DNA from 3 places in the Clostridium sp. CM041 genome. Region 1 is predicted to be linked to each of the others. Evidence: a T-box and tRNA genes for the amino acid it is inferred to sense, from the RefSeq annotation. Region 1 holds a T-box; the other regions hold tRNA genes.
What was found. A T-box is a leader RNA that pairs with one kind of tRNA and senses whether it is charged. The one in region 1 lies ahead of ACWJJT_RS15525 (valine--tRNA ligase), so its partner is inferred to be a tRNA-Val.
Positions count from the first base shown of each region.

Region 2: it encodes a tRNA-Val, which carries the amino acid that the T-box ahead of ACWJJT_RS15525 (valine--tRNA ligase) is inferred to sense. The anticodon was not compared.
Region 3: it encodes a tRNA-Val, which carries the amino acid that the T-box ahead of ACWJJT_RS15525 (valine--tRNA ligase) is inferred to sense. The anticodon was not compared.

Region 1 is NZ_CM143648.1:3,286,767-3,292,905, reverse strand. Features, by position in the region: gene ACWJJT_RS15525 (valine--tRNA ligase) at 890-3,532, opposite strand; T-box leader at 3,616-3,841, opposite strand; gene ACWJJT_RS15520 (ABC transporter substrate-binding protein) at 4,015-5,037, shown strand; gene ACWJJT_RS15515 (hypothetical protein) at 5,381-5,587, shown strand; gene ACWJJT_RS15510 (helix-turn-helix transcriptional regulator) at 5,779-5,991, shown strand; gene ACWJJT_RS15505 (hypothetical protein) at 5,994-6,139, shown strand, end outside.
Region 2 is NZ_CM143648.1:2,056,339-2,069,854, reverse strand. Features, by position in the region: gene spoIID (stage II sporulation protein D) at 1-425, shown strand, start outside; gene ACWJJT_RS09670 (peptidoglycan DD-metalloendopeptidase family protein) at 642-1,421, shown strand; gene spoIIID (sporulation transcriptional regulator SpoIIID) at 1,541-1,795, shown strand; gene mreB (rod shape-determining protein) at 1,922-2,956, shown strand; gene yyaC (spore protease YyaC) at 3,082-3,636, opposite strand; tRNA gene ACWJJT_RS09650 (tRNA-Thr) at 3,971-4,045, shown strand; tRNA gene ACWJJT_RS09645 (tRNA-Tyr) at 4,051-4,135, shown strand; tRNA gene ACWJJT_RS09640 (tRNA-Val) at 4,168-4,243, shown strand; tRNA gene ACWJJT_RS09635 (tRNA-Thr) at 4,276-4,350, shown strand; tRNA gene ACWJJT_RS09630 (tRNA-Tyr) at 4,356-4,440, shown strand; SAM riboswitch class I at 4,543-4,645, shown strand; gene metK (methionine adenosyltransferase) at 4,731-5,906, shown strand; gene recD2 (SF1B family DNA helicase RecD2) at 6,113-8,344, shown strand; gene ACWJJT_RS09615 (hypothetical protein) at 8,390-9,418, shown strand; gene ACWJJT_RS09610 (ComF family protein) at 9,532-10,071, shown strand; gene hpf (ribosome hibernation-promoting factor, HPF/YfiA family) at 10,494-11,027, shown strand; gene secA (preprotein translocase subunit SecA) at 11,226-13,516, shown strand, end outside.
Region 3 is NZ_CM143648.1:2,425,395-2,438,910, forward strand. Features, by position in the region: gene ACWJJT_RS11330 (3'-5' exoribonuclease YhaM family protein) at 1-251, shown strand, start outside; gene ACWJJT_RS11335 (NAD(P)/FAD-dependent oxidoreductase) at 471-1,883, shown strand; gene ACWJJT_RS11340 (adenylosuccinate synthase) at 2,023-3,309, shown strand; gene ACWJJT_RS11345 (DUF1858 domain-containing protein) at 3,511-3,696, shown strand; gene ACWJJT_RS11350 (ECF transporter S component) at 3,737-4,330, opposite strand; gene ACWJJT_RS11355 (acyl-[acyl-carrier-protein] thioesterase) at 4,613-5,365, shown strand; gene ACWJJT_RS11360 (BaiN/RdsA family NAD(P)/FAD-dependent oxidoreductase) at 5,495-6,724, opposite strand; tRNA gene ACWJJT_RS11365 (tRNA-Glu) at 7,063-7,137, shown strand; tRNA gene ACWJJT_RS11370 (tRNA-Val) at 7,149-7,224, shown strand; tRNA gene ACWJJT_RS11375 (tRNA-Asp) at 7,230-7,306, shown strand; tRNA gene ACWJJT_RS11380 (tRNA-Glu) at 7,392-7,466, shown strand; tRNA gene ACWJJT_RS11385 (tRNA-Val) at 7,480-7,555, shown strand; tRNA gene ACWJJT_RS11390 (tRNA-Asp) at 7,561-7,637, shown strand; tRNA gene ACWJJT_RS11395 (tRNA-Thr) at 7,643-7,717, shown strand; gene ACWJJT_RS11400 (ABC transporter permease) at 8,049-8,876, shown strand; gene ACWJJT_RS11405 (ABC transporter permease) at 8,878-9,663, shown strand; gene ACWJJT_RS11410 (ABC transporter ATP-binding protein) at 9,719-10,753, shown strand; gene ACWJJT_RS11415 (ABC transporter substrate-binding protein) at 10,799-11,851, shown strand; gene ACWJJT_RS11420 (adenine deaminase C-terminal domain-containing protein) at 11,983-13,516, shown strand, end outside.

The DNA of each region.
Region 1 (6,139 bases):
TAGTTAACACTATCCTTATAATATTGGTACTTTTCTTCCCCCTTATATAAACACTAATCTTGTTTTTTGAATTATAGCTTATTATCTTACCTTTATTAATTTTAAGAATACAAGATTGTCTCGTTGTTGAAAGATTCGAATTACTTACACTATTGAAGTTGCTCCGGATAAATATTTCATTTTAAAATATTTTCATGTAACTATTCCGTTATCAAATCATTTGATTTATCCGATTTTTTTTAACATGTCCATTTTACAACAATAAAATAATTAAATATATTATTCATATATCTTTTATATTCCTTCATATTTCATAGCCATCTTAACCTTTATAAATGCTGATTTGAAAAATATTCACAGTATTATTTTGCACTATCGTAGGTCCGCCCCTTTAATCTTATTTTAAGTATAATAATATTTTTCCAGAAGTCAATGTATTTTTTGTAAGTAAATCCATATATTATCCATATTTTATTTGTGATTCCTTCATGTTTTTTATATATTTTGTATGTTTTGTAAAATACATCAGTATATATAACAGGTTTCATTATGAAAATAAATTCATAGTAATCTATATTTCTATTTATGAAAAAGGAATTAATAATAGAATTAAACTAATGAAATATATTTTTATATGTTTCATTTATTTTAATAGTTGGCCACCTCTAAATTAGATTCACCTTTTTTCACTTATCTTATAGTAGATCAAATTAGAGAATCTTTTCTCCAGTTCTTTATCAATACACCTTGCATAATTATTGGTATGCTGAACTCACACCATTCATTTTTTTCAATATTCCAACTTTTTATTTGTATGGTAAAAACAAAAAAAACTATAGAATAGACTTTTCAAGTGTCTATTCTATAGTTTATCTTGCTTTTTTAAAGATTATTTCAAGTTTTCTATACTTTTAATTACTAAATCATACATTTCTTTATATTTTTCGCCCTTAGCTTTTTCCTCATCAACCACTTCAATTGGAGCTTTAGCTGTGAATCTTTCATTACAAAGCTTTTTCTCTACTCTATCTATTTCTTTTTTTAGTTTTTCTTTTTCTTTATTTAATCTTTCTAATTCTTTTTCTAAGTCTACAAGCTCAAGTAATGGCATATATACCTGCGCGCCCTTAGTTACTACTGTAACTACATTTTCTGGGGCTTCGGCTTTTGTAGCTAGAAACTTAACCTCACTAGCTGATGCAAGTTTTTGAAAATAAACCATACCTTCCTCAAATGCTTCTTTTGCCTCTGTAGCATATATAAATACTTTAGCTTTTCTTGAAGGTGCTACATTCATATCCGATCTAGCATTTCTTACGTCTTTTATCGCTTCTATGATATAATTCATATTTTCTTCAGCTTTTTCATCTTTAAGAGCATCGTCATACTCTGGCCACTTAGAAATCGTTATAGATTCATACTCATTATCTAAGTGAGTATAAATTTCTTCTGTTATAAATGGCATAACAGGATGAAGTAATTTAAGCCCAGTTTTTAATACATTGTTTAATACATTTAATGCGATGCCTTTAGCCTCTCCATCTTCTGCGTATAATACTGGTTTAACAAGTTCAATATACCAATCACAGAATTCTGTCCACATGAAATCATGAGTCTTTTGAAGCGCTATCCCTATTTCATATTTCTCAATATTTTCTGTAACTTCTTTTATTACAGTGTTCATTCTTGATAATATCCATTTGTCTGCAACAGTGTAATTTTTATTATCTTTATATTTCTCCATTAATTCGCAATTATTGTTCATCATAACAAATCTAGAAGCATTCCAAATTTTATTAGCAAAGTTTCTAGCTGCTTCAACTCTTGACTCATAGAACCTTATATCACTGCCTGGAGAGTTTCCTGTTGCGAGCGAAAACCTTAACGCATCTGAACCATATTGGTCTATTACGTCTAATGGATCAATACCATTTCCCAGTGACTTAGACATTTTTCTTCCTTGATCATCTCTAACCATTCCATGTATTACTACTGTTTCAAATGGCACTTCCCCTAAATTATAAATCCCTGAAAAAATCATTCTTGCTACCCAGAAGAATATAATATCATATCCAGTTACTAAAACACTTGTTGGATAGAACTGTTTTAAATCCTCTGTGTTATTTGGAAAGCCAAGTGTTGAGAAAGGCCACAATGCTGAACTAAACCAAGTATCAAGCACATCTTTATCTTGATTAAGATTTGTACTATTACATTTACTGCAACTTGTTGGCGCATTAACTGTAACTATAATTTCCCCACAATCTTTGCAATACCATACTGGTATTCTATGTCCCCACCATAACTGTCTTGATATACACCAATCTTGAATATTCTCCATCCAATTGAAGTATGTTTTTTCAAATCTTTCAGGAACAAATTTAGTTTTATTTTCCCGTACAGCCTCTATAGCTGGTTTTGCAAGTGATTTCATTTTAACATACCATTGTTTTGATAACATTGGTTCTACAGTGGTTTTACACCTATCATGAGTACCTACATTATGAGCGTGGTCTTTTATTTTAACAAGTAGTCCTGCATTATGTAAATCTTCTACCATGACCTTTCTTGCGTCATATTTATCAAGACCTGAATATTTTCCATAACCCTCGCATATAGCTGCATTTTCATCCAAAACCACTATTTCTGGAAGATTATGTCTTTTTCCTACTTGGTAATCATTAGGATCATGTGCTGGAGTAATTTTAACTGCGCCTGTTCCAAACTCTATATCAACATAATCATCTGCAATTATTGGTATTTCTCTATTTACTAGAGGTAGCATTATTTTTTTTCCTACTAAATGTGTATACCGTGGATCTTTAGGATTTACAGCTACCGCCGTATCTCCAAGCATAGTTTCCGGCCTCGTGGTAGCTATTTCTAAAAACTCATCGCTACCTATTATTGGATATTTAACATGCCAGAAGTGCCCCTCTTGTTCTTCAAACTCTATTTCAGCATCTGAAATTGCCGTCATGCATTTTGGGCACCAATTTGTTATCCTATTGCCTTGGTATATTAGTCCATCCTTATATAATTTAACGAAAACTTCTCTTACTGCATGGTTTAAGTTTTCATCCATAGTAAAGCTTTCCCTAGTAAAATCAACAGAACATCCCATTTTCTTTATTTGTCCTCTTATTTTTTCTCTATATTCATTAGTCCACTCCCAAACTTTTTCAAGGAAGGCTTCTCTTCCCATTTCTTTTTTCTTAAGCCCTTTTTTTAAAAGTTCATTTTCAACCTTTACTTCTGTTGCAATACTAGCATGGTCCTCACCAGGAAGCCACAAGGTATTGTACCCTTGCATTCTTTTAGTTCTTATTAGAATATCTTGAAGAGTATTATCAAGAGCATGCCCTAAATGTAATTTTCCTGTAATGTTTGGTGGGGGCATTACTATTGTAAATGGTTTTTTATCTTTATCAACGGTTGGAGTAAAAAATCCTTTTTCTTCCCACCATGCGTAAAGTCGTTCTTCAAACTCTTTTGGATCATAATTCTTAGCAATATTATTATTTTCTTCCATTATTAACTCCTCCTAAACAATAATTAGTATGTCAATTTATTTTAGCAATAAATTTCAAACAATAAAAAAAGAGCCTTCGTCTATAAAAGGACGAAAAGCTCGCGGTACCACCTTTTTTCCTACAATTTTGCAGGCTCTTTAAAATTTAACGATTAAGAAAACCGTCTTTGCCATCTACTCATAATTACATGAATTGGCAAAGAAGCTCCGAAGCTACCTTCAAGGTTTTTCATATAGAAGATCTTACAGCCTCTGGATCTTCCTCTCTTAATATTATTTTCCCCTACTCCTCTTCATCTACGCTTTTGAATGTTTTATGAAATTATTATCTAGTTGTTCAATTATTATTCACTTGTCTTTCATTTATTGTATACCTCTTAATTTACATATGTCAAGGTATTTCATTTTTGAATTTAAAATGTCACATCTACACGCTCTTTCATATTATATAATTATAGCAACTATATAATATGGAGGTATCTATGAAGCTTAAAAAAATTTCGATTTTTTCCCTGTTTCTTTCTTTCGCCTTGATAACCACCTTATTTTCCGGCTGTAAAAAGAAACCTAGTGATGCTTTAGTCAAAGTAAAATTAAGTGAAGTAGTTCGTTCTATTTTCTATGCCCCTATGTATGCAGCTATTTCTCAAGGCTTCTTTAAAGAAGAGGGTATGGAAATCAACCTTTCAACTGGGCAAGGAGCGGACAAAACTATGCAGCAGGTATTAAGCAAATCTGTAGATATAGGTTTCTGTGGACCTGAGCAAGTTATTTACATCTATAATCAACACCGAGAAGACTATCCTGTTATTTTTGCACAATTAACACAGAAAGATGGATCTTTCTTAGTAGGCAGAAATGCTGAAGCGAATTTCAAATGGGAATCCTTAAAGGGTAAAACTGTAATAGGAGGAAGACCTGGCGGCGTACCTGAAATGGCTTTTGAGTATGTCTTAAAAAATCATGGTATTAAACCAGTTATTGATATAAATCTTGTTACAAACCTCGCTTTCACAGCTACGTCCGGTGCTTTCAAGGGCGGAGCAGGTAATTATGTTACTCTTTTTGAACCTAGTGCTAGTATGATGAAAAAAGATAATTCTGGACATATTGTAGCCTCCATCGGAGCGTCCGCTGGAACCATACCTTATACATGTTTTTTTTCCACAAAATCTTATATAGAAAAAAATCCAGAAATGGTTCAAAAATTCACTAATGCAATATATAAAGGTCAAAAATGGGTAAGTAGTCATTCCGATAAAGAAGTAATGACTTCAATTAAATCTTATTTCCCTGGCGCAGATGAGGCTGTTCTTACTTCATCCATTAAAAACTATAGAGATATAAATGCTTTTGCGCCGAACCCAATATTAAAATCAGATGACTTAACAAAGCTTATGGATATAATACAATCTTATAACGCAGCGTTAATTCCCGAAAGACCATCTTTTAATAAAATCGTCAACAATTCCTTTAGCGACAAAGCCGTAAAAGACTTAAAATAAAAAGTAAAAAAGTATACATTACTATTAATGCATTCACTTCGCTAAGAACTACTAATTTTATTTTTAATTAATTTGCTAAAAAACATAAACTCGCTGTCGCTCAAACATATGTTTTTCTGAGCGTTTCTTAATTAAAAATAAAATAAGGGGTTCTAAAGCTAGTTTCAATGCATTATACGTAATATATACTTTTTTTTGCGCATAAAAATATTTGTTATTTATTTTAGTATACCCTTATTATGCAACTACCCCAATATGTGTCTAAGAGGAATGTCATATAAAGAAACTATTACTTCTCTACAATCGCCCCAAAAGTCTTTTAGACTTTATCTTAGATAAAAATTTGTATGGTGAGAAAGAAGATAAAGCTGGATATTATTATGAAGCTAAATTGAAGTTTATTTCTACTAATGGGAAGGCTGAACGAACTGATACAGCAAAAGGATATATAGGGCTTTTAAACGAAAATGGTAAGTGGAAGGTATTTGTTTACAAATCAGAAGCAGACCCAAAATTATATATTGAGCTAATGAAAAGAAATAAAGAATAATATTAATATATAAATTAAGGGAAGTCCCAAATAAAATGGCTTCCCTCTTGAATTGTTATTTTAATATACCCTATTATACCATTTTTCTAAGATATAGAGATATATTTAGTGTAAATATATCTTTACACTCAGTAATATTTTCTTTATAATATAAGTAAAGATATCTTTACTTATTGATTGGAGGGCTACAAATGAGGGTGATAAATCATATTCGTGAAATTCGTCAAGAAAAGATGATAACACAAGTTAAAATGGCAGAAGATTTACAAGTTACGAGGCAAACTATAAATGCAATTGAGAAAAATAAATATAATCCCAGTTTGGAGTTAGCACTAAAATTAATACAGTATTTTGATGTGCCAATTGAGGAATTATTTTATTTAGGAAAATCAAAGGGGGAATAACTATGAAAAATAAAAAATTGCAAATCTTTGGTTGGGTGTTTATCATGTTATGTATGATGATAGGTGGTTTTTGGGGTATGTATATTTTTGGTGAAGACCCTATTGAATATGTTATGCCTATTATAGGTGGGTTAGCATTCGGAAATAT
Region 2 (13,516 bases), 1.2 Mb from region 1:
GCATACCTTATTTAAGAAGTGTAGAAAGCCCAGGTGAAGAAAGAGCAGGAAGCTTTAAGAGTAGTAAAACTTTTAAATATAAAGATCTAAGCCGAATTATAAATAACAACTATAATAATGCTAAGGTAACCTCAACTAATGTTAAGAAACAAATAACAGTAATTGATAGGACTGAGGCAGGAAGTGTTAAGAGTATTAAGGTAGGGAATATAACCATGACAGGCAGTAAGTTTAGAACAATGCTCGGTTTAAAATCATCGAATTTTGAAATGAAGTTTAATTTAAGCAACATAGAAATAGATTGCAGCGGATATGGTCATGGTGTAGGGATGAGCCAATGGGGTGCGGATGCGATGGCGAAAGATGGGAAAACCTATATTGAAATATTAACTCATTATTATCAAGGGACTGTTATATCCAAATGAAAAAAATACACATAAGCTGGTTATCCTCTATAAAAAATGGATGATCAGCTTTGCTTTTTATAAAAATAAACGTGAAGATGACTTAAGCAAAACGAAGGGTGCATAATTTAAAATTTAAAATATAAATATTATTAAAATGAGATTAACTTAAATAAATTTTAGGAAAAATGTATGTTTTAATAAAATATGGACAAAAATACAAATGGAGGTGTTTGTATGAATAAGAATGAAAACAATAAGACATTAAATTTTTTTAAGAAGGAAGGATTCTATGTAATTTTATTTGTTTGTTTATGTATAGTAGCTTCAGTGGCGTCTATAACAGCAAATAATAATAAGAAGCTTTCAAGCAAGCAAGAAGCGTTACAAAAACAACAAGCAAATGCAGGAGATGCTATAAAAGCGCAACAAAAAGAATATGAGGGTGCTCTTCAAGTAAAAGAAGAAAAGAAAGCTAAGACCGAAGAGCTTAAAGCAGTACCTAACATTAAGAAGGTTACAACAGGAAATGCAGCATCAGCAGTTTCTAAATCAGTTAATGCTAAATTTGAAAATCCCGTAGCAAATGGATTACTCGCAAGAGCATATTCGAAAGATATTGATTCAGTAGTGTGGAAGACTGATGGAAGCTATAGAACAAATTTAGGTATTGACATTCAAGCAAAAATTGGGGAGCCAGTTGTAGCGGTTATGGATGGAATAGTTAAAGAAGTTGGTACTGACGTTAATGGCCAAAAAGGTAAGATGGTTCAGATAGATCATCAAAATGGATTTGTTACTAACAGTACTAACCTAGATGAAAAAATATTAGTAAAAAAAGGTGATAAAGTAACTAAAAAACAGCAAATTGGTACAGTGGGAAACACTAGTTTAAATTCGTTTAAAGAAGAATATGGAACTCACTTACACTTTGAAGTTTTGCAGAGTAATAAGAATGTTGATCCTGCTAAATATGTAAAATATGAGAAATATCAACCTGCAAAAACTAAAAAATAACCAATAACCATCTCAATTAGCCATTTTTTAAAAATATATTAGAAGATGACTAATTGGAATGGAATTTAAAAGCAAGATAATGCATATTTATAAATATATAAGGGTTAAGGAGGCAACACTTGAAAGACTATATTGAAGATCGAGTACTAGAAGTTGCTAAGTACATTATCGAGTCAAAATCCACAATAAGAAGAACTGCCAAAGTGTTTGGCGTTAGCAAGAGTACTATACACAAGGATATGACGGAAAGATTACCCACAATAAATCCTCGAATTGCCAGTGATGCAAAAACAATTTTGGATATAAATAAGGCTGAGCGACATATAAGAGGTGGAAGAGCAACTAAATTGAAATACAAAGAAGCACAAGGATAAAAACATTTGAAGCTAAAAACTATAAAAAAATTTTAAAATTAAAAGAGGGTTTTCTTATAGCTTTATAGAATAGAGTTTAGTATAATTTAAATATTGAATATACTAAAGAGCAGGAGTGGTTTTGAAATGTTTTTTTTTAGAATGGGTACAGATATGGGAATAGATTTGGGTACATCTACAGTGCTTGTATATATTAAAGGAAAAGGTGTTATATTAAAAGAACCTTCTGTTGTTGCCATAGATAGAAATAATAATAAGGTATTGGCAGTAGGAGAAGAAGCTAGGCAAATGATAGGAAGAACACCAGGCAATATTGTGGCAATACGCCCTATGAGGGACGGTGTCATTTCGGATTATGACATAACTGAAAAAATGTTAAATCATTTTATAAAGAAGGCTTGCGGGAAAAGGAGGCTATCTTCTCCAAAAGTTGTAATATGTGTACCTTGCGAGGCAACGGAAGTAGAAAGAAGAGCGGTAGAAGATGCAGGTAGAAATGCCGGAGCTAAGAAAGTTCAACTTATAGAAGAACCACTAGCAGCGGCAATCGGAGCGGGACTCGATATTACTAGAGCAAGTGGTAATATGGTTATTGACATTGGTGGAGGGACGACTGATATTGCAGTTATTTCATTAGGTGGCATGGTTGTACGTGAATCAGTTAAAGTAGCTGGTGATAAGTTTGATGAAGAGATTATAAAATATATCAGAAAAAAACATAAATTAATGATTGGTGAGAGGACTGCAGAGGATTTAAAAATCAACATAGGTTGTGCTTATAAACAAGAAGAAAAGACAAGCATGGAGATAAGAGGGAGAGATTTAATTACAGGTCTTCCTAAGAATTTAGAAGTATCATCAGAAGAAATGAGAGAAGCTTTAAAAGAGGCGGTATATTTAATAGCAGGATGTGCACATTCTGTATTAGAAAAAACACCACCTGAGCTTTCAGCAGATATAGCTGATAAAGGTATAGTTATGACTGGCGGAGGTGCATTGTTAAAAGGCTTAGGTAAGCTCATACAAGAGGTTACTAAAGTTCCGGTATATCTAGCGGAGGATCCGATTTCATGCGTAGCACTCGGAACAGGTAAAGTATTGGATTATATGGATAAGTTAGATAATTCATTCAATGGAAGAGAATTATGCTTAACAGAATAAAAAGTATAAGCAAGCTATAAAAATAAGCAATACAATTATTAGTTTAATTGTATTGCTTATTTTTATATTATATAAGATTTCTAAATTTAAATCGCGGACAATTATTTAAGACTAATTAAATAATGTTAAACAGGGCTTGAATTATTTTCTTCATTGGTAAGGGAGTGCAAATAATATGAATGCAAGAGGGATCTGCTTAAAACATTAGCAATATCCATTACCAAGCTCAATCTTATGTTTCTATTTGTAAATAATTCACTATCATCACTTGAATCTACTATACCTATTAATGAAATAGTGCCTACCTTAGGAAGGGTTTTCCCTACACCTTTGCCAGGATGAATTGGATAATTTCTAGCTTGGAGTTCTCCAATAGTTGAAATGTCTCCTAAACAAGCATCTACACCTATTATAGTACAATTTGGGTGCAAAGCATTTATTTTAGATAATTTACTATCTATGTTTAAGGCATGAATTGGATTATCTATAGTGCCATATACAGGTAATGGAAAGGAACTATCTTTTAAAAGTGTACCAACTAAAGGACCTAGACAATCACCTATACATCTATCGGTACCTATGCAAACAACTAAAGTATTTTTGTCGATATAGTCTTTTAGAAAATTAGAAAGTGTATAGTATGCTAAAGGATCTTTATAATGGGTTTTAGCTTTACTCAAGAAATATACCTCCTTGTATTGCGCTGGGAAAAATTATTAGTTTCCTATGAATAATTTATATGAATAAATCCTGTGTATTATTATAATAAAAGAATAAAAAAATGATTAATTAAAAAATGATTTATAATTATATTAATTATATGGAGGAAAACAAAATAATTTGTTTAGAATAGTAAGTTGTATCAATGCTTAATATTGAGCAAATATGCGAATAATATAGTTGCGGAGAGAAGAAGTCGTTTATTAAAGGATAATAGACTTGAAATTAATTAATTAAAGTTGTATAATAATTCTTGTCGACACGGTAAAACGGCAAAAAGATAAAACATAATATGCTGGCATGGCTCAACGGTAGAGCAGCTGACTTGTAATCAGCAGGTTGTAGGTTCAATTCCTATTGCCAGCTCCATAAGTGGAGGAGTTCCCGAGTGGCCAAAGGGGGCAGACTGTAAATCTGTTACGTAATGTTTCGATGGTTCGAATCCGTCCTCCTCCACCATTTATAATAAATTATGGTTTACAATAAATTATGGGAGCATAGCTCAGCTGGGAGAGCATCTGCCTTACAAGCAGAGGGTCACAGGTTCGAACCCTGTTGTTCCCACCATAATAATCTTTTTAAAATAGAATAAAATGCATGCTGGCATGGCTCAACGGTAGAGCAGCTGACTTGTAATCAGCAGGTTGTAGGTTCAATTCCTATTGCCAGCTCCACATATGGAGGAGTTCCCGAGTGGCCAAAGGGGGCAGACTGTAAATCTGTTACGTAATGTTTCGATGGTTCGAATCCGTCCTCCTCCACCAAAAGACATCTATAGATGTCTTTTTTTATTTTTTACAGGGTTTAGATTCTGTTGACACTATAGAATGCATATGGTATTATAATTAAAAGTTAATAATTGATAACTCTTATCAAGAGAGGTGGAGGGAAAAAGGCCCTATGAAACCCGGCAACCGGTGCAATGCACCATGGTGCCAATTCCTGCAGTTATAATCTGCAAGATAAGGGAGATGATTAAATCACCTCTTCTTATATTTGGAAGAGGTTTTATTTTTTAATAGGGAAATTTTAGAGAGTAGAAGGGAGAATTATAATGAAAAGATTATTTACATCCGAATCTGTTACAGAAGGACATCCAGACAAAATTTGTGACCAAATTTCAGATGCTGTACTTGATGCTATTTTAGAACAAGATCCTTATGCTAGAGTTGCTTGTGAAACAACGGTTACTACAGGAATGGTTTTAGTTATGGGAGAGATAACAACTAGTTGTTATGTAGATGTTCCTAAGGTTGTTAGGAATACCATTGAAGGCATAGGATATACTAGAGCAAAATACGGGTTTGATGCTAGCACATGTGCTGTACTTACGTCTATTAATGAACAATCAACAGATATAGCTATGGGAGTAGATGAGGCCTTAGAATCTAAATCAGGCGAGATTGATAAGGTTGACGCAATAGGTGCTGGTGATCAAGGCATGATGTTTGGATTTGCAACTAATGAGACACCGGAATACATGCCACTACCAATCGCGATGGCTCACAGATTAGCAAGAAAGTTAAGCGAAGTAAGAAAAAATGGCACATTAGATTACTTAAGACCTGACGGAAAGACTCAAGTTACTGTAGAGTATGAAGATAATAAGCCAGTAAGAATAGATACTATTGTTATTTCAACTCAACATGCAGAAGAAGCAACTCATGATCAAATTGAAAATGATTTAAAAGAGCATGTAATAAAACCTGTAGTGCCAAGTGGATTATTAGATGAAAATACTAAATATTATATAAATCCTACAGGCAGATTTGTAATCGGAGGACCGCAAGGAGACTCTGGTTTAACAGGAAGAAAAATAATAGTAGACACTTATGGTGGATATGGAAGGCATGGCGGTGGAGCATTTTCAGGAAAAGATGCAACAAAAGTTGATAGATCCGCTGCATATGCTGCAAGATGGGTTGCTAAAAATTTAGTTGCTGCAGGAGTTTCAGATAAATTGGAAATTCAGTTAGCTTATGCTATAGGTGTAGCTAAACCAGTATCTATAGAGGTTGAAACTTTCGGAACAGGAAAAATTGACGATGATAAAATAGTTCAAATAGTTGAAAAAGTATTTGATTTAAGGCCAGCTGTAATTATAAGAGAATTAGAACTAAGAAGACCTGTTTATAAACAAGTAGCTGCCTATGGACATTTTGGAAGAATTGATTTAGATCTTTCATGGGAAAAACTAAATAAGGTTGATGAAATAAAAAAATACGTATAATATAAAAGGAGGGATAACAATTAATAATTGTTATCCCTTTTTAGTGCATGTGATTATTAAGTAGCATTTTGATAAAACCTAAGATAGGGGTATACTGAACATAAGATATGTAAAATACATATGATATAATAACATTAATAATAATATTATTGCTAATAATATTATTATTAATGTTATTATATGAATTTATAAATAGGAGAGATTTTATGCCGGAAATACAAGGGATAATCGAAGATGTAGTATTTCATAATGAAGAAAATGGATATATAATTGCTCAGTTGAATGATAATAAAAAGCAGATAACTGTGGTAGGCATTGTGCCATATATAAGTGAAGGGCAGAACCTGAAACTAACGGGGGAGTGGGTTACTCATCCTCAATTTGGCAAGCAATTTAGAATAGTACAATGTGAGGAAATAATACCGAGTTCACTTGAAGGTATAGAAAAATATTTAGCTTCAGGAGTTATTCAAGGAATTGGACCAATAACTGCTAAAAAAATTGTACAGCACTTTGGTGAAAACACCATGAATATATTGGATAATGAAATTGAAAGATTAAAAGAGATTGATGGTGTAGGACAAAAAAAGATTCAATTAATTTTTGAATCATATTCTAAGCAACGAGAAGTTAAAAACATAATGATATTTCTTCAAACATATGGAGTAACACCTAACCAATGCGTGAAAATTTATAAAAAATATGGAGGAGACTCTATAAAGGTAGTGCAGGATAATCCTTATGTGTTAACTGAAACCATTTCTGGAGTAGGATTTAAAATTGCAGATAAGATAGCACAAAGTTTAGGCATTGACAAAGAGTCGCCTTTTAGAATACAAAGTGGAATTAATTATGTGGTAAATGAATTTTGCGCTATGGGAAATACTTATATGCCCTTAAACAAATTATACAAAGAATCTAAAAATATTCTTGGGGTTACGGCTGAAGAAATTGAAAAAAATGTTTATGATAATGTATTGCAGGGAAAATTGAAAGTCGAAAATATTGATGAAGAAGAATGTGTTTTCACTATGCCGTTTTATTATTGTGAATTAGCTATTACTAAAAAAATTATAACATTATCTATAGAAAAGTATGACGAGTTAGAAATAGACATAGAAGAAAAGATTAATGACTTCGAAGAAGAAAAAAACATAAAATTTGCAACGTCTCAAAAGACTGCTATTTGTGGTGCTGCAGAAAATAGTATTGAAATTATAACTGGAGGTCCAGGTACTGGCAAAACTACTATAATTAATTGCATTATAGAGGTATTTGAAGAAGCGGGAATGAAAGTTTATATGGCTGCGCCCACCGGTAGGGCCGCCAAGAGAATGACAGAGGCTACTGGTCGCGAAGCCAAAACCATACATAGGTTATTAGAACTTGGAGTAGGCAGAGATGATGGGTCGCAGTTTTCTAGAAGTGAGGAATCACCTTTAGATTGTGATGTGCTAATTATTGATGAAGCATCTATGATAGACATAATGCTTATGAATAGTTTATTAAAAGCTATCAGCGTAGGAACTAGACTTATAATTGTTGGTGATGTTGACCAATTGCCATCTGTCGGACCGGGTAATGTACTAAGAGATATTATTGACAGTAAATGTGTTAAAGTAGTTAAGCTTAAGGAGATTTTTAGGCAAGCACAAGAAAGTATGATTATTGTGAATGCTCATAAAATTAACAATGGCGAGATGCCTATTTTAAATAAAAAGGATAAAGATTTTTATTTTATTGAAAATAATGAGCCAGAGAAAATATTAGACAGTATAATTGCTTTAATTAATACCAGATTGCCGAAATTTAACAAAGAGTGGGATAAGATGAAGAACATTCAAATACTCTCTCCTATGAGAAAAGGGATATTGGGTATAGAAAATCTAAATGGAAAGCTTCAGCAAATATTGAACCCTAAATCTAAGTATAAAAAGGAAAAGGAATATAGGAATACTATATTTAGGGTAGGCGACAAGGTTATGCAAATTAAAAATAATTACTCTATAAAATGGAAAAAAATTAATGCAAAAGCCGAAGATGGAATAGGCATTTTTAATGGTGATGTAGGGTATGTGGAAGATATTGATGAAGATAATGAAAATGTTATTGTGATTTTTGATGATGACAAACGAGTAGAATATGAAGGTGTATATTTAGATGAACTAGCCTTAGCGTATGCTATTACAATACATAAAAGTCAAGGTAGTGAGTTTGAAGTTGTAATTATGCCTATGTTTATGGGGCCCCCACTTTTAATGAACAGAAATTTGCTTTATACAGGGATAACTAGAGCGAAGAATATGGTTGTTTTAGTGGGAGCAATAAAAGCTGTTAATTTCATGAAAGATAACAACAGAAGTTTCGAGCGGTACTCTGCTTTGGGCTGGAGAATAAGACAAATAGTAGATGCAAATGTGGGCCATGATGAAAACTAGATTGATTTGTTTAGAATAAATATTAAATTGCAAAGGAGATTTTACATGCTTTTCTACGCAAAATTAAACCTTAGTAAAGAAAAAGATGAAATTAGCAAAGAAATTTTAAAATGTTCTTTAAACAGCAAAAAAAGAATTGATGTTGTATCTATGTTTTACAATTCCTCTGATATATTGTTAGAAACTATAATTGCATATGTTAATGAAAAGAAAAATATATTGTATATAACTAATGAAGACCAGAGGAGCATTGATATTATTTACTTCATAAATAAATTTAGCAATTTAGGTAAATATGTATATTCACCTGAAACGAATTATGGCAGTGTGAATGAGTATTTACATATATGCAATCATGAAAATGCGTTAAAACTCCAAGAAAAATTTGATTTGATTATTTATAATGATATTAGAAGTTTTCCTAAATACACTAGGCAACAAATAAAAAAAGTATTATTAAGAATGTGTAAAAGAAATAGTGTAGCTATAGCCTATTCTGTAGAGAATGTTTTAAGCGAGGGCACACCAATAATGTTTCCGTTAAAAAACAATAATATTCCGATTATAGAGCCTAGAATCATAACTACAAGAATAAATCTTAGTATGGATATACCTTTGGTTGTTTATCAATATTTGAATTGGTCAATTATATCTAATAGAAAGGTAATAATATTTACACCAGATGAGGAAAAAACTATAGCGGTCTTTGAGTATCTAAGTAATTTCAAAGAAAAGTTAAGTGAAAATATATTTTTATTTATTAGTAAGAAAAGCGATGCTAATATTAAAGTAAAGTTCATGAATGAAGATGAAGGGATAATAGTCACTAATGACTTTGAAGAAAGTTACTTAGAATTCCATTCAATTGATGTTATAGTTTATTTTGCTGATAATGATAAATATAATCATAAGCAACTATTATATTTATCAAGTAAGGTTGGGAGATATGAAAGTATACAAAGGGGAGAGGCCATATTTTTAGCTAATGTTGAAACTGTGCAAATGGATAAAGCTAAAAATATAGCTAGAAAATTTAATGAGAAAGCGTGGGAGCGAGGATTATTAAATATATAAAAAAAATACTTTATTGTTTAGTTCAGCTCATATATTCAGGCGATGAACAGTGCGTAATCTGTAGTGGATATAGTGAAGAGAGTGAAGCTCTGTGTACTAAATGCAGAGAAAAATTGAAGCGCTGTGAGCAAAGCTTTTATATAGGTCGCAATGAAGAAAAATATCTTGTTTGGTCAGTGTTTTATTATTCTAATATAGTAAAAGAATTAATTATTAGGCTTAAATATAAAAGCGATTTTATATGCGGTGAAATCTTAGCTGAATACATGTTACAACTTGTAAAAAGCAATGAATTACAGTTTGACTTAATATCTTATGTACCAATGACTAAAAAAGCTTTAAAAAATAGAGGGTATAACCAAAGCGAGTTTTTGGCAAGCTATTTATCTCGATTTTTAAATATTCCAGTAAGTTGCAACTTGATTAAAACTGAGGATACTAAAGATCAAATAGGTCTCAATGGCGAAGAACGATGGAACAATATGGAGAAATGTTTTGACATCCAAAGAAGTGAAATTATAAAAAATAAAAATGTTTTGCTCATTGATGATGTTATAACCACTGGGGCTACAGCATTTCATTGTGCTCACAAACTGAAAGAAAGTGGAATAAATAATATTTATATATTGACAATAGCCAAGAGTAATGTATAATACTTATTGTAGTAAGTTAGGTTTGTGGTTGAAAGTCGATGCCAGTCGCAGGCGAAACGATCCACGTAAGTTAAACAAAGTTTAGTGAGCATGGTGCGGCTTAGAGGTTAGTCCTGCCGTTTAGTAGACGAGAGTGTTAGTAGTGAGAGGGTAATTCTGGGTAGCAAAAGCTCCAGCAGGCGAGTGTGGGGTCAAAGACCAGGTCAACTAACTTAATATATAAAAACTCCTAATATTATATTAGGAGTTTTTATTTTATTGGTACCTAAAAATATCGAATATAATTTAAATTGTATTAATATTATGTGAATTCTGAATTTAATGGTTGCTATTTAGAATTAAAAGTAATAGAATTGAAATACAAAACATATATCATGCTTAGTAATTAAGCAGTATGTAGATATTAGAGAGGGGCTGGAATTATGAAAGTCAAAGTAATAGGAAGAAATATAGAGATAACAGAAGCCTTGAAAAATATTATAGACAAGAAAATAGCAAGATTGGATAAGTATTTTAGTCCAGATGTGGAAGCACAGACAACATTAGGCGTTTGTAAAAATAGACATACAATAGAAGTTACAATCCCTTTTAATGGAGTTATTTTAAGATCAGAAGAACAAAACGAAGATATGTATACCTCATTAGATATTGTTGTTGATAAATTAGAAAGACAAATTAGAAAAAACAAAACAAAATTAGAAAAAAGGAATAGAGGAACGTCTCTTAAATTTCAAGGTATACCAAAATATGATAAGAACGAAGATGACGGTATAGATCCTAAGATAGTAAAGATGAAGAAATTTGCGTTTAAACCTATGTCAGCAGAGGAAGCAGTGCTTCAAATGGAACTTGTTGGTCATAGTTTCTTCGTATATATGAGTGATGGTAGTTCAGAGGTAAATGTAGTATATAAAAGAAAAGATGGAAATTATGGTTTGATAGAACCAGAATTTTAAAATATATTAAATTTAAAGGATTAAAGTAAATTTACTTACTTTAATCCTTTTTTAAATTCTAAAAAAGTATAGTGAAAAAAATATTAATGATAATTTACAAAATTTATAAATTTGTATAAGTTGAACAGTAACAAATTAAGTGGTATAATTTTAAGTATATATTTAGGGACTATTAAAATGAATAGTGAGGATGAAAATATGAAATTTTTTGAAAAGTTATTTGGTAGTTATAGTGATAGAGAAATAAAAAGAATAATTTCAACAGTAGATAAAATAGAAGAATTGGATCCGTTGATGACTAGTTTAAGCGATGAAGAACTTAAATCAAAAACAGAAGAATTTAAAACTAGATTAGATAAAGGCGAGACTTTAGAAGATATATTACCTGAAGCCTTCGCGGTGGTTAGAGAAGCTTCATGGAGAGTTCTTAACATGAAGCATTTTAGAGTACAACTAATTGGTGGAATAGTACTGCACCAAGGAAGAATAACAGAAATGAAAACTGGTGAGGGAAAGACCTTAGTGGCTACACTTCCTTCATATTTGAATGCGTTAACAGGAAATGGTGTTCACATAATTACAGTTAATGACTACCTTGCCAAAAGAGATAGCGATGACATGGGACGAATACACGAATTCTTAGGTATTTCTGTAGGCGTAATTATTCATGATTTAGATCAAACACAAAGGCAAGCGGCCTATAATTCAGATATAACATATGGGACAAATAACGAATTTGGGTTTGACTATTTAAGAGATAATATGGTTGTTTATAAAGAAGAAAGGGTTCAAAGAAAATTAAACTTTGTAATCGTGGATGAGGTTGACTCTATATTAATAGATGAAGCTAGAACACCGCTTATAATATCTGGAGAAGGAGAAAAATCTACGGATTTTTATAAAGTAGCAGATTATTTTGTTAAGGGTCTAGTGAAGGAAGAAGATTATACTATAGATGAAAAAGCTAGTGCTGTTATATTATCTAATGCTGGTATAGATAAAGCGGAAAAATATTTTCATTTAGAGAATTATGCTGATGCGGAAAATATGGGTATACAGCACCATACAGTTCAAGCTTTAAAAGCAAACTTCATCATGAGAAAAGATAAAGATTATATGGCAAAGGATGGTCAAGTTATCATAGTGGATGAGTTTACTGGGAGACTCATGGAAGGCAGAAGATATAGCGATGGGCTTCACCAAGCTATTGAAGCAAAAGAGAGCGTCAAAATTGAAAAAGAGTCAAAAACTCTTGCAACTATTACCTTCCAGAACTATTTTAGAATGTATAATAAGTTATCGGGTATGACTGGAACTGCGCTTACAGAAGAAAATGAATTTAGAGAAATATACGGATTGGATGTAATAGTAATACCTACAAATATGCCATTAACAAGAATTGATAACGCAGATTTAGTGTTTAAAACTGTTAATGGGAAATATAAAGCTATAGTAGATGAAATAGTTGAAACTTATAAGAACAAGCAGCCTGTTCTTGTAGGGACTGTTAGTATAGAAAAATCAGAATTATTATCTGCTATGCTTAAAAAAAGAGGAATTCCTCATCAAGTACTTAATGCTAAATATCATGAAAGAGAAGCGGATATAGTATCTCATGCAGGAGCACGTGGCATGGTTACAATAGCAACTAATATGGCTGGCCGTGGTACAGATATTAAGCTTGAAGAAGGCGTTGTTGAAGTTGGTGGACTCAAGATAATTGGAACTGAAAGACATGAATCTAGGCGTATTGATAATCAGCTTAGAGGACGTTCTGGTCGTCAGGGGGATACTGGAAGCTCAAGATTTTACATATCACTCGAAGATGATTTAATGAGAATATTTGCGTCTGAAAGACTTCAAGGGGTTGTAGAAAAATTAGGATTAACTGATGAAGACGCTATTGAGAGCAAAATGGTGAGTGGTGCTATAGAAAGTGCTCAAAAGAAAGTTGAAGGAAATAACTTTGATATAAGAAAAAATGTTGTTCAATATGATGATGTAATGAACCAACAGAGAGAAATAATTTATAGACAAAGAACAGAGGTTCTTCAAGGCGAAAACATAAAAGATCAAATTGAAGAAATGATACAAGATGTTGTTTTCACTGCAGTTGATTCACATATTAGTGGAATTGAGGAAAGTTTTGATGAGGAATTAGTAAAACTTATTAACTATCTTGAAGAAATATATCTTCCAAAGGGTATGGTTTCTATAGAAGAACTTTCTAAAACATCTAATGAGGAAATTAAAAATACTCTTTTAGAAATAGCTAAAAAAATCTATGATCAAAAAGAAGAAAATTTTGGTGACGAACAAATAAGAGAAGTCGAAAGGGTTATTCTTCTAAGGGTAGTGGATAGTAAATGGATGGATCATATCGATGAGATGGAACATTTAAAGCAGGGCATTGGACTTAGAGCTTATAAGCAACAGGATCCATCACAAGCCTACCAAATGGAAGGTAGCGATATGTTTACTGAAATGAT
Region 3 (13,516 bases), 860 kb from region 1:
AGGTTAAAGCAGATACTGAAGTATCTATGTTGTTACAGCATATGGTGCTAGCTCATCATTATGAAGCAGAATATGGAAGCCCTAAAAAACCTATGATACCAGAAGCGGAAATGCTACATCATTTAGATATAATGGATGCAAGAATGTATGATATGAATAAAGCTTTAGGAGATACAAAGGAAGGCAAATTTTCAGAAAGAATAAGGTCTCTAGATAATATAAATGTTTATAAGAGTTTTGTTAATAAATAGTCTTAAGGAAGATTAGGTAACAGAAAAATACAGTTATTCAATATGGGTAAGTGTATTTTTTATTTAGATAAATAATGTATATACGAACTATTAATTGAAATAATTTATTAATATTCGCATTTTATATTGACTGGGTTATACTGCTCTGATATCATTAAGTAGCATGGCAACAATTGATAGTTTTTATTTCCTATAGAGTAATACAAGGAGGAATATGAAATGAAAAATTTTTATGATGTAGTTATTGTAGGAGCTGGCCCAGCAGGCATATTTACGGCACTAGAAATTTCTAATAAAAAACCTGAACTTAGTGTACTTATAGTTGATAAGGGAAGAAATATAGAAAAAAGAAAATGTCCAGCTAGAGACACAGGAAAGTGTGTTAAATGTAATCCTTGTGGGATAACGTTTGGTTGGTCAGGTGCTGGAGCTTTTTCAGATGGTAAGCTTTCTCTAAGCCCAGAGGTGGGGGGGAGACTTCTCGAATATTTTTCTGAAGACGAATCAAAAAAATTAATAAAGTATTGCGATGATATATATATAAAATTTGGAGCAAATGAGAAGGTATATGGGATTAATAGTGACAAGGTTGACGAAGTTAAATATGAAGCAAGTAAGCATAATATTCGTCTTGTTGAATGTCCAGTAAGGCATTTAGGAACAGAACTTGCCTATGAAGTTTTAAAATCTATGTACCATCATTTAGTGGATAATACAAATACAGAATTTATGGAACTTAGCGAAGTGGAAGAAATATTAATAGAAGATAATAAGGCTACTGGAGTATTATTAAAGAATAAAGATGGTGTGTTTAAGGTTAATGCAAAGTATATTGTAGCAGCACCGGGTAGAGGTGGGGCGGAATGGGCTTCAAATGAAGCTAAAAAACATAATATTGTGGTTACTAATAATGCAGTAGATATTGGAGTAAGAATTGAGGTGCCTAATTCTGTTATGGATCATCTGACAAAGGACTTATATGAAGCAAAATTAGTATATTATTCAGATACTTTTGATAACAAGGTTAGGACCTTTTGCATGAACCCGGGGGGAGTAGTGTCAGCAGAATATTATGATGATAACACGATTGCAGTTGTAAATGGTCATAGTTACTCCGACCAAAAGCTTAGAACAACTAATACAAATTTTGCGATGCTTGTATCTACTACTTTCACAGAGCCATTTAATCAACCTATAGGGTACGGAAAATATATAGCCCAGCTAGGTAATATGTTAACTGGCGGAGGGATAATGGTTCAAAGACTCGGGGATTTACTAAAAGGAAGAAGAACAGATTATGACAGATTAGGTAAATCAACTACGACGCCTACTTTAAAATCAGCAGTACCAGGTGATTTAAGCTTTGTATTACCACAAAGGCACTTAACGTCTATTGTGGAAGCATTAAAGGCTTTTGACAAGATAGCACCAGGTTTATATAGCAAAAACACATTGCTATATGGAGTTGAGGTGAAGTTTTATTCTAGTAAGATTAGTACAAATGATAAGTTTGAAACATCTGTTAGAAATTTATATACAATAGGGGATGGAGCAGGGATAACTAGAGGTCTAATGCAAGCATCTACAACAGGAATCGTAGTAGCAAGAGACATAGCTCAAAAAGAAGACTAAAAATTTAATCTAAATAATTGGTTATATGAATATTAAAAGTGTATAATTCAACATGAAGTAAACATAGAAGACAATAAAATTTCTTAATACTAGTAGTTAAGAAATTTTATTGTGAACTGAAAGAAAGCGAGGAATTTATATGTCAGCATTTATAGTTTTAGGAGCCCAGTGGGGAGATGAAGGTAAAGGTAAGATGACAGATTATCTTGCTGAGGGGGCAGACGTTGTAGTCAGGTTCCAAGGCGGAAATAATGCAGGTCATACCGTAGTTGTAGGAGAAAAGGAATATAAACTTCACTTAATACCATCAGGAATATTATATAAAGATAAATTGAATGTAATAGGTAATGGTGTGGTTGTAGACCCAGAGGCGTTATTTATAGAAATTGACTACTTAGAAGCGCTAGGCGAAAAAATAACTCCAGAAAGATTAATAATTAGTGATAGATCACAGCTTATAATGCCATACCATAAAGAGCTAGATAATTTATACGAAATAGCTAGAGGTAAAAATGATATTGGAACTACAAAAAAAGGGATAGGCCCTTGTTACACTGACAAGTTTGAAAGAAGTGGAATCAGAGTTTGTGACTTAATGAAAAAAGATGTTTTTAAAGAAAAGCTTAAAACTAGTCTAGCAATGAAGAATGATATAATAACAAAAGTTTTGGGTGGAAAAGCTTTAGATTTTGATAAAATATATACAGAATATTTAGAGTATGCAGAAAGAATGAGACCTTTTGTAAAAGATATATCAGTTAAAGTTTATGATTCAATAAAGTCTGGAAAAAATGTTTTATTTGAAGGAGCACAAGGAACGCTGCTTGATATAGATTACGGTTCATATCCTTTTGTAACCTCATCAAACACTATTGCAGGCGGAGTTTGTGTTGGAGCAGGAATAGGACCTACTATGATAACAAATGCTGTAGGAGTTGCGAAAGCTTATACTACAAGAGTAGGAAAAGGACCATTCCCAACAGAACTTAATGATGAAGTAGGAGAATGGATCCGCGAAAAAGGCTTTGAATTTGGCGTAACAACAGGTAGAGCAAGAAGATGTGGATGGCTTGACCTTGTTATATTAAAAACTGCGGCAAGAATTTCAGGACTTACTAGTTTTGCTGTAACTAAAATAGATACATTAGCGGGACTTGAAAAAATTAAAATCTGTGTAGGATATAAATTTGAAGGTAGCGTTATAGATTATTTCCCAGCGAGCCTCGAAGATTTAGCTAAATGCGAACCAGTATATGAAGAGTTTAATGGTTGGGATGAAAAGATAGCTGATGCAAGAAGCTATGAAGAACTTCCTGAAAATGCAAAAATATACTTAAAGAAAATTGAAGAATTTACAGGAGTTAAGGTTTCTATAGTTTCAGTAGGACCTAAAAGAGATCAAACAATGGTGTTAACTGAAATATAGCATATATACATGCATATTATACAAAAGATATTTTTTAATATGTATGTTTTTTATATTATAGGGAATTATAATTATTGTGGGAAATATATATTAGGTATACAAGTGCATACTATAGATTAAAAAAGTGCGTACTAGTAAAATTTAAGTATATAAAATATAATGAGAATTAGAGTTAAATTAACATAAAGTGAGGTAGATAATATGAAAATAACTAAAGATATGACAATAGGCGAAGTTGTAAGACAAAATCCAGAATCAGTTGAAGTATTAATGAGCTTTGGAATGGGTTGTGTAGGGTGTCCTTCAGCGCAAGCTGAAACATTAGAAGAAGCAGCAATGGTTCATGGTCTTAATTTAGAAGAATTAATGACTGCATTAAATGCATAAAAAAATTAAGACACTTAGCATTTGCTAAGTGTCTTGTTTTTTATCTTTTCTTTATTTTCTTAATGGCTAGGATAACAGGTATGGTAATTACAGTAGCTATGGTGGCCTCTGGAACACCATTTATTATACCTATACCATAAATAGTCTTTGCAGCGATAGATGGATTTATGCCCTTAGAAGTAGCAAATTTAGCCGCATAAAAAACATATATCATAGTAAGAACCCCAAAAGTGTTAGTTAGCGAACCAACAACGGTCGCGAGTCCAATCCTTAGGCTATCATTTTTAACGTGGATTAGTTTATAAACATAGTAAGAAGTAAGACCAATAAGAACCCTTGGTAATACAGATACTAAAGGATTTATAAAAGCAAAAGAGAGTAAATTGGGAGTTGTTATGTTTTGCATAATACTAAACATCCCAAATATTAAACCAATAGTCATTCCTACCATAGGGCCACCTATTATTGATCCTATAATAACGGGAATGTGCATGATAGTAGCTTTGGCACCAGGAAGTGGAATAAAGCCATATCCAGTTAAACCAAGTACGATGCAAATAGCTGATAGCATACCAATAGTTGTAAGTTCACTTGTTTTTATTCTTCTAAGTTTAATAGAATTATTATTAATCATGTGTTCCCCCCGCTCTTATTCCATAAGGATATAAGTCGTCCTATTCATAATCCTTATTTATAGTTCAGTTTCATAATGAATACTGACAACAATATTTTAACACTATTTTGATAATAATTACATAGATAAATAAAAATTTAACAAACTTTATGTTAATACTATACAGTTAATGTTTACTGTGTTGGTTTAGTTTGGTATTATTTTAAGTATGAAGAAAACTAAGAAGCGTAGAAATTAATAGTTATTATATTATGTACTCATGAGAAATATAGGAGGGGTATTATGGGCAAAATGCCAGAGGTTACAGATAGAGATTATAATATTCATTATTATGAAGTAGATATTCATAAAAGAGCTTTGATGACAAGCATTATAGATTATCTTGGTGATATGGCAATGTATCAAAGTGAAGTGCTTGGAGTTGGCATAGAACATCTTAAAGAGAATAAATCAGCTTGGGTGTTATATAAATGGGACATAACAATGGAGTCGTATCCTTTATTAAATGAAACTATAAAGATTAGAACTTTTGCACATTCTTTCAATAAATTTTATGCATACAGGAAATATGAAATTATTGATATGAAAGGGAATAAAATAGGACATGCGAGTTCTGTGTGGATTTTAATAAATACAGACAGAAGAAGACCAATAAGGATTACGAAAGATATGTATGAGGCTTATGGTATTGATGATAGCAATAATACACCCATAGACATTGAGGATATAGTACCAATAACTACAGTGCATAGCGAGAAAAACTTTCAAGTTAGGTATAGTGATATTGACACGAATATGCACGTAAACAATGTTAAATATGTTGCTTGGGCTTTAGAAACAGTTCCTAAGGATATAGTATTAGACCGTCAACTAACTAATATTAAGGTAACTTACATCAAGGAAACAACATATGGAGAGACCATAAAGGTAAGCACGCAGGTTATAAGAGAAGAAGATAAGACGATATGTAGACATAAAATCATAAATGAAGAGGGTGTTGAGCTTACGCTCTTAGAAAGTACTTGGGTACAGTAGTCTAAGTATTTTTCTTATATTATACTTTTCTAAGCATAATATAAGAAAATCCCTTAATCAACTTTCACGTTTCAAACCCTTAGTTCAATTCACGCAGGACAAACTTCATACTAATCGCACTCTTATTTTTTAATTGGAAGCATTTCTCCCGGCAATGGCACCAGAACTCCATGCCCATTGAAGGTTAAAACCGCCGCAATCGCCATCTACATCTAATATTTCTCCCGCAAAGAATAAATTTTTAGTAATATTGGATTCTAGAGTTTCAGAATTAATTTCTTTTGTATTAATGCCTCCTGCAGTTATCTGAGCATTTGCAAAAGAATTAGTACCTGAAACCTCAAATCGCCATTGCTTTAACAAAGTATATAGAGCATTTTTTTCGTTTGAGGTCAAATCGCAACAAGGCTTATGAATGTCATCTATTTTTGCTTCTTTTAAAATTATTGGAATGACCTTCTTGTTAATTATTCCGATGAATGAATCATGAACGCAGCGACTCTGAAATACTGACCAGTGATTATTTAAAAATGATTTTAGATCTTCGTAGCTAATATTTGGTAGCATATCAATACATAAAGAAACCTTGCTATTTTTAGATAAACCATAAGATGCAGTTCTACTAAGCTGAAGAATAGGGGGTCCGGAAATGCCGTAATCTGTAAAAAGTATTTCTCCGAATTCCTTTTGAACATATTTATCGTTTATAAATATTTCCGCAAAGCCATCAAACTTTACTCCAGATAGAGCCTTTAGTTTATTATAGTTTAATTTAAGCTGTACAAGGGCTGGTACAGGAGAGATTATACTATGACCTAATTGCCTAGCCAACGAATAGCCGGAGCCGTCAGAACCTGTTTTAGGAGCTGATTTACCACCGGTCGCAATAATCAACTTTTCACATTCATATGTAGAGTTATCTGTGCTATAAACTTTAAAACCCTTCTTTGATTTAATAATCTCCTTAGCTTTGGTATTTGTATACAGTGGAATTTTTTTTTCGTCTATAGCAAAGCGAAGTATATCAAGTACTGATGAGGCTTGCAATGACATAGGAAACATTTTACCACCATCTATTGTCACTAAAGGTAGTCCTAAACATTCGAAAAAATCTATAGTATCTTTTATGGTGAAAGAATCCAGAGTGTAACCTGCGAAATTTGTATTTTCACTGTGATATCTATCATTATTTATATGTACATTACTGATATTACACCTACCGTTACCGGTGGTTAGTATTTTTTTACCTACTCTATCGGTTCCTTCAATTATTGCTACATCTATTCCAAAATCTTTTGCTATTAAAGCAGAGGTTAAACCAGAGGCGCCTCCGCCAATTATTATAAGGGAATGTTTCAAGAAAATCTCTCCTTTCGAGAAAAAATATTTTTATATTATAAAGTATATACATATAAGCTTACCCTAAAATGAGTAGGATGAAAATGAATTTTTATTTTGTTTTATAAGTAACCATAAAATTTGTTTAAGAGTGTTTAATAAAAGGTAGTTATTTTCAAAAAAACATATAAAAAAGCATACAAGGTAAACCATTGATTTAACTGGGTTTGAGTGTTTTGTAAAAAAAAATAATAAAAAAAACAAGAAAATATGTTGACACTTTAAGAAAAATTAGGTATTATAGTTTATGTCGGGTTGCAAGACGTAAGCCCATAATAAATAAAGTGACAAATTAGTATGGCTCCTTGGTCAAGCGGTTAAGACACCACCCTTTCACGGTGGTAACAGGGGTTCAATTCCCCTAGGAGTCACCATAAACATACATGGGAGCATAGCTCAGCTGGGAGAGCATCTGCCTTACAAGCAGAGGGTCACAGGTTCGAACCCTGTTGTTCCCACCATATATGGCTCAATAGCTCAGTTGGTTAGAGTGCCGCCCTGTCACGGCGGAGGTCGAGGGTCCGAGTCCCTTTTGAGTCGCCATTTTTACTAAACTGGTATAGTTTAATAAAAGAACATCTAATTTATAAGCTTGATTCTTATCAAAAGAATCATTAAAAAGTAATAAGGCTCCTTGGTCAAGCGGTTAAGACACCACCCTTTCACGGTGGTAACAGGGGTTCAATTCCCCTAGGAGTCACCATTAAAACATATATGGGAGCATAGCTCAGCTGGGAGAGCATCTGCCTTACAAGCAGAGGGTCACAGGTTCGAACCCTGTTGTTCCCACCATATATGGCTCAATAGCTCAGTTGGTTAGAGTGCCGCCCTGTCACGGCGGAGGTCGAGGGTTCGAATCCCTTTTGAGTCGCCATTTTTGCTGGCATGGCTCAACGGTAGAGCAGCTGACTTGTAATCAGCAGGTTGTAGGTTCAATTCCTATTGCCAGCTCCAAAAAAGTCCTAAACATTTGTTTAGGACTTTTTTTACGTCCAATATGTTTACTGAGCTGAAAGATTGTAAGAATTAAAAGGATTGATAGCCTCTAAAAACAAAATGTATTTAAAGTGATTTGATTTTTGTCTTGAAAAAATAAAAATATTGACAACATTCGATCGTTATAGTAGCATAAACACATACGATAAGCAATTAAAATAAATTAACGTTCGTATTTTTCTGGACGAATATCAATATTTTGCCATATCATTGGTTTTGTAAAATAAATATAAATTATATATATCCAACAAAAATATCATTAAGATAAAATTTTAGGAGAGTTAAACCTATGAAGAAAAAATGGACTTACATATTATTTGTACCATGTTTAATATTACTATCTTATTTTCTTATAGTGCCTTTAGTTAGTACTATAATTCCTACTTTTAATATTAATGGAAGCTTTAGCTTGGATCATTATTTAAATTTCTTTGGAGATAAGTATACGCTGCAGATATTTTATAGAACATTAAGAATTGCTTTAATATCATCTGCAATATGCATGGTTATTGGAATTCCAACAGCATATTTTGTGTCTAGAACCTCAAAGAAGATTAGAGGGTTATTCATGGCATTAACCATATTCCCTATTCTTACAAATTCAATTGTTCGTTCTTTTGCTTGGATGAGTATTTTAGGTAAAAATGGAGTTATAAATAAAGTGTTACTTAGCTTAGGCGTTATCAATGAATCTTTAACTATGATGTATACTGAAGGCGCGATCATTGTTGGTACAGTTTATTTATTTTCACCGCTAATGATAATTTCTTTAGTAGGAGTTTTAGAAAATATAGATAATGACTTATTAGAAGCAGCGGAAAGTTTAGGAGCTAATAAAGTGAAGGCCTTCTTTAAGGTTATATTCCCACTGAGTTTACCGGGATTAATAGTTGGAACAGTCCTTGTATTTACAGGAGCACTTACGGCTTATACTACACCACAATTATTAGGTGGTAATAAAAATACAGTGTTAGCCACATTAATTTATCAAGAAGCGATGACCTTGAGTGACTGGCAAGCGGCGTCTGTTGTTGCAACAATAATGATAGTTACAACATTGTTGGTTATAAAAGGAATAAACTTATTAGCGTCTAGATTAGATAAGAGGGGATTATAACATGAAAGGCAGAAAAAGCAAATTACTTACTATATTCGTAGCATTAGTATATATATTTTTACTAGCACCATTAGTAATTATAGCGTTAACAAGTATAGGAACAGAAAGTTATATTGCATTCCCACCAAAGGGGTTTAGCATTAAGTGGTATGCAAATGTATTTCAATCAGATATGTTTATGAATACAATGTTTGTAAGTTTTTTAGTATCCTGTGGGTCTACAGTATTAGCACTGTTAATTGGAATACCGGCAGCTTACGGATTAAGCAGATTTGATTTCAAAGGAAAGGGTGTTTTAAAGAATTTTTTCTTTTCACCATTAATAATACCAGGAGTGGTTGTTGGTTTTGCATTATTTCAGTTTTTAGTAATAAAATTAGAATTTTCAGTATACATGAGTTTATTTATAGGTCATACATTGGTAATAGTACCTTACATAATTAGAGTTGTTGGTTCAAGTTTAGAGGTATTTGATTATTCAATAGAAGAGGCTGCAATGAGTCTTGGCTATACAAAAATAAATACTTTTTTTAAGGTAGTTATGCCAAATATAACTTCAGGAATTATAGCAGCGGTTATGTTAGCATTTATAAATTCCTTTAACAATGTGCCTGTATCAATATTTTTAACAGGACCAGGAGTAAGTACTTTGCCAATTAGTATGATGAGCTATGTAGAGTATAACTATGATCCAACCGTATCAGCATTATCAGTTATATTAATGTTAATAACAATTGGAATAATGTTTATAGTAGAAAAAACTTTAGGATTAGATAGTCTTTCTTAGGCAAAATACGTTCGTAATAGGCCTTAAATAATGCTAATAAACGTGGGGGTAACACATGAATTTAATAAACTTAAAAAATATAGCAGTATCATATGATGGAAAAGACAATATATTACAAAATTTTAATTTAAGCATTAAAAAAGGAGAGCTTGTATCTCTTTTAGGACCTAGTGGATGTGGTAAAACTACAACATTAAGAGTAATTGCTGGATTTATAGAGCCAAACAATGGAACGTTTATGCTAGGAGGCAAGGATTATACAAAAATACCTGTTCATAATAGAAATTTCGGATTAGTATTTCAAAGCTACGCATTATTTCCGCACCTAACAGTAGAAGAAAATGTAGCATTTGGTTTAAAAATGAAGAAGATATCAAGGGATGAAATAAAGAAAAAGGTAAAAGATATATTAGAAGTAGTAGATATGAATCAATATGCTAAAAGATATCCAAAGGAGCTTTCGGGAGGGCAAAGACAGAGAGTTGCAACAGCTAGAGCGTTAGTAATAGAGCCAAGTTTATTACTTTTAGATGAACCTTTAAGCAACTTAGATGCGAAGCTTAGATTGAAGATGAGAGTTGAAATAAGAAAGCTTCAACAAAGCTTAGGAATTACTACTTTATTTGTTACCCATGACCAAGAGGAGTGTTTCTCTATATCTGATAAAGTGGCGGTAATGAACAAAGGTGTAATAGAGCAATTTGATACTCCAGAAAATATTTACTCAAATCCTTCTACAGAGTTTGTTGCTAGATTTGTGGGATTTGAAAATTTTATAGATTTAACGAAGGTACAAGATGGATTATATGAAAGTAATAAAGGATTAAAGTTTAATGTGGAAAATCCTAAAATAGACAAGGTAGAAGTTAAAGGTACAATAAGACCAGATGATATAGTTATAGCATCAATAGAAGCGTCAAATACTATAGAGGGAACTGTAGAAATAAGAACATTCTTAGGGAAATCCTATCAGTATAATGTAAATACCACTGTGGGTAATTTAGTTGTAAATAGCCAAAATGATGTAGTTTATCCTCAAGGGGATAAAATAAATCTTTACTTACCTGAAAATAAAATAGTATTAGTATAAGCTGAAATGGATATTATTAATTTGAGCAAGTTAGGAGGAATGGATATGTTAAAAAAATCTTTAGTAGTAACGGTTGCATTAGGATTGCTAGCAACTGTATTTGTTGGATGCAGCGGTGCATCTTCAGTCTCGGGTAAAAAAAAGGAACTTGTAATTTCAACTTTTGGGTTAAATGAAGACAAGCTAACAGAAAATGTACTTAAACCTTTCGAAGAAAAGCATGGAGTTAAAATAGTATTAGAAACAGGTAATAACTCTGATAGATTAACAAAACTTAAAAACAACCCAAAGTCAACAGTAGACTTAATATACTTAGCTGAGAGCTATGCTGAGCAAGGAATAAAAGCGGGGGTATTTGAAAAACTTGACTATAGTAAAATTCCTAATAGTGAAAATGTAGTAGATAAGGGCAAAGGAACAATAAAAGATGGATTTGGACCAGCATATGCATTAAACAGCATAGGAATAGCTGTTAATCCAAAGGAAGTAGAGTTTGAAATAACGTCTTGGGAAGATTTATGGAAGCCTGAACTAAAGGGTAAAATAGCTATACCAGATATAACAACAACCTTTGGTCCAGCTATGCTTTATATAGCAGCAGAAAAAGCAGGAGTAGATATATCTAAAGACGAGGGTGCAGCTGCATTTAAAGAGTTACAAAAATTAAAGCCTAATGTAGTTAAAACTTATAGTAAATCTTCAGACCTATCTAATATGTTTGCTAGTGGAGAAATAACAGTAGCAGTAACAGCTGACTTTGCTTATGAAATGATTACTAATGCATCACCAGAAATAAAGCTTATAACTCCAAAGTCGGGAAGATATTTAAACCTTAATTCAATAAACATGAATAAGAATTCAGATAATAAAGATTTAGCTTATGAGTTTATAAATTATGCTTTAAGTGAAGAGATTCAATATAAAGGTGCTAAGAATTTAAGTGAATCACCAGTAAATAAAAAGGTTTCTTTGACTGAAGAGGAAAGTAAAAATTTAACCTATGGCCCAACAGTGAAAAATGCTAAAACTATAGATTATAAAGTGGTTAATCCATTAATGAGTGAATGGATAGATACTTGGAATAGAATTATGAACTAATTATATAGATTAAATAAATAACTAGTCAAAATCTTTATGATTGAGACTAGTTATTTTTTAAATTTAGCTATAAGGGTAAAAAATAAGTCTGCATAATTTTAAGAGAGAAATATATATTAAAGAGGTGCATTATGGAAGTTGAATTAATAGTTAAAAATATCAGAGTGTATAATAGTTATTTTAAGAAATTCATTAATGCAGATGTAGCAATAATGGATGAAAAATTTATATATATAGGCAAAGAATATGAAGGTAAATTAAGTGCTAAAGAAGTTGTAGATGGACATGGAAATTATATGATTCCTGGCCTTATTGACATTCATATGCATATAGAGAGTTCGATGACTATTCCCAGTGAGTTTTCTAATGCTGTTATACCACATGGAGTAACTACGGTGGTGGCTGATCCACATGAGATTGCTAATGTTTTTGGTGTGGAGGGGATAATAGCTTTTATAAGTAAAGAGGAAAAAATAGATATATTTTATGGAATACCAAGCTCAGTACCATCAACATCAAAGGAGTTTGAAACCACAGGGGGATTTATAAGTGATAAAGAAGTTGGTGAGCTTTTAGCATACCCGAAGGTTATTTGTTTAGGAGAGGTAATGAATTTTAAGGATTTAATAGAAGAGGATAATTCTAATATAAATAAAATTATAAATCTAATCAAGAGAGAAAAAAACAATTTCCCAATAGAAGGTCATTGTCCTAAGATTGAAGGGTTAGATTTAGCTATGTACATATATAGAGGGGTGGATGGAGATCATACCCACCAGAGTTTAAAATCCATAGAAGAAAAAATAAGTAATGGAATGTTTTTAGAAATACAAGAGAAATCTATGAGTGAAGAAAATATGAATTATTTAAGGGATAATAATTTATATGAGCACTTTTGTTTGGTTACAGATGATGTAATGGCTGACAAGCTAACAAGTGGACATTTAAATAAATTAGTGAAGAAAGCTATGGATATGGGAATTAGTGAAGAAAACGCTATATATGTATCTACATATACTCCTGCTAGAAGAATGGGACTTTTAGATAGAGGAGTTATTGCCCCAGGAAAGATGGCAGACTTTATATTATTAGAAGATGTTAAAGAGTTTAAAATACACTCGGTATATAAAAATGGAAAAGTGATATATAATAAGGAAGAGTGTGAAGGGAATAGTTATCGGCAAATAAATTCAAAAGAAGGTATAAACATAAAAGATACAATAGAGGTGAAAGAAAATAAAAAGGAAATATTTCCTAGGAAATTTTATAATAGCATAAAGTTAAATTCTTTAAATGAAGAGGATTTTAAGGTGGAAACTCCTATATTAAATGGAGAACTTATTTGTAGAACAATCAAGGTGGAGCAAGATACAACCTTTACTGAAGAGGGAGAAGCTACAATTAAATCATTAAATGGGGAACTTCAATGGGAAATAAAGGGTTGTGCATTGATAGTAGTCTTTGAAAGATACGGAAAAACTAAGGGTAAAGCCTTTGGTATAGTAGATGGTAATATAATAAAAGAAGGAGCTGTGGCTACTACTTGGGCCCATGACCATCATAATCTTATGGTAATGGGAAGAAATGTTAAGGATATGATAGCAGCAGCTAATGAAGTTATAAACTGCAAAGGTGGATATGCAGTGGCAAATAAAGGTCACATTC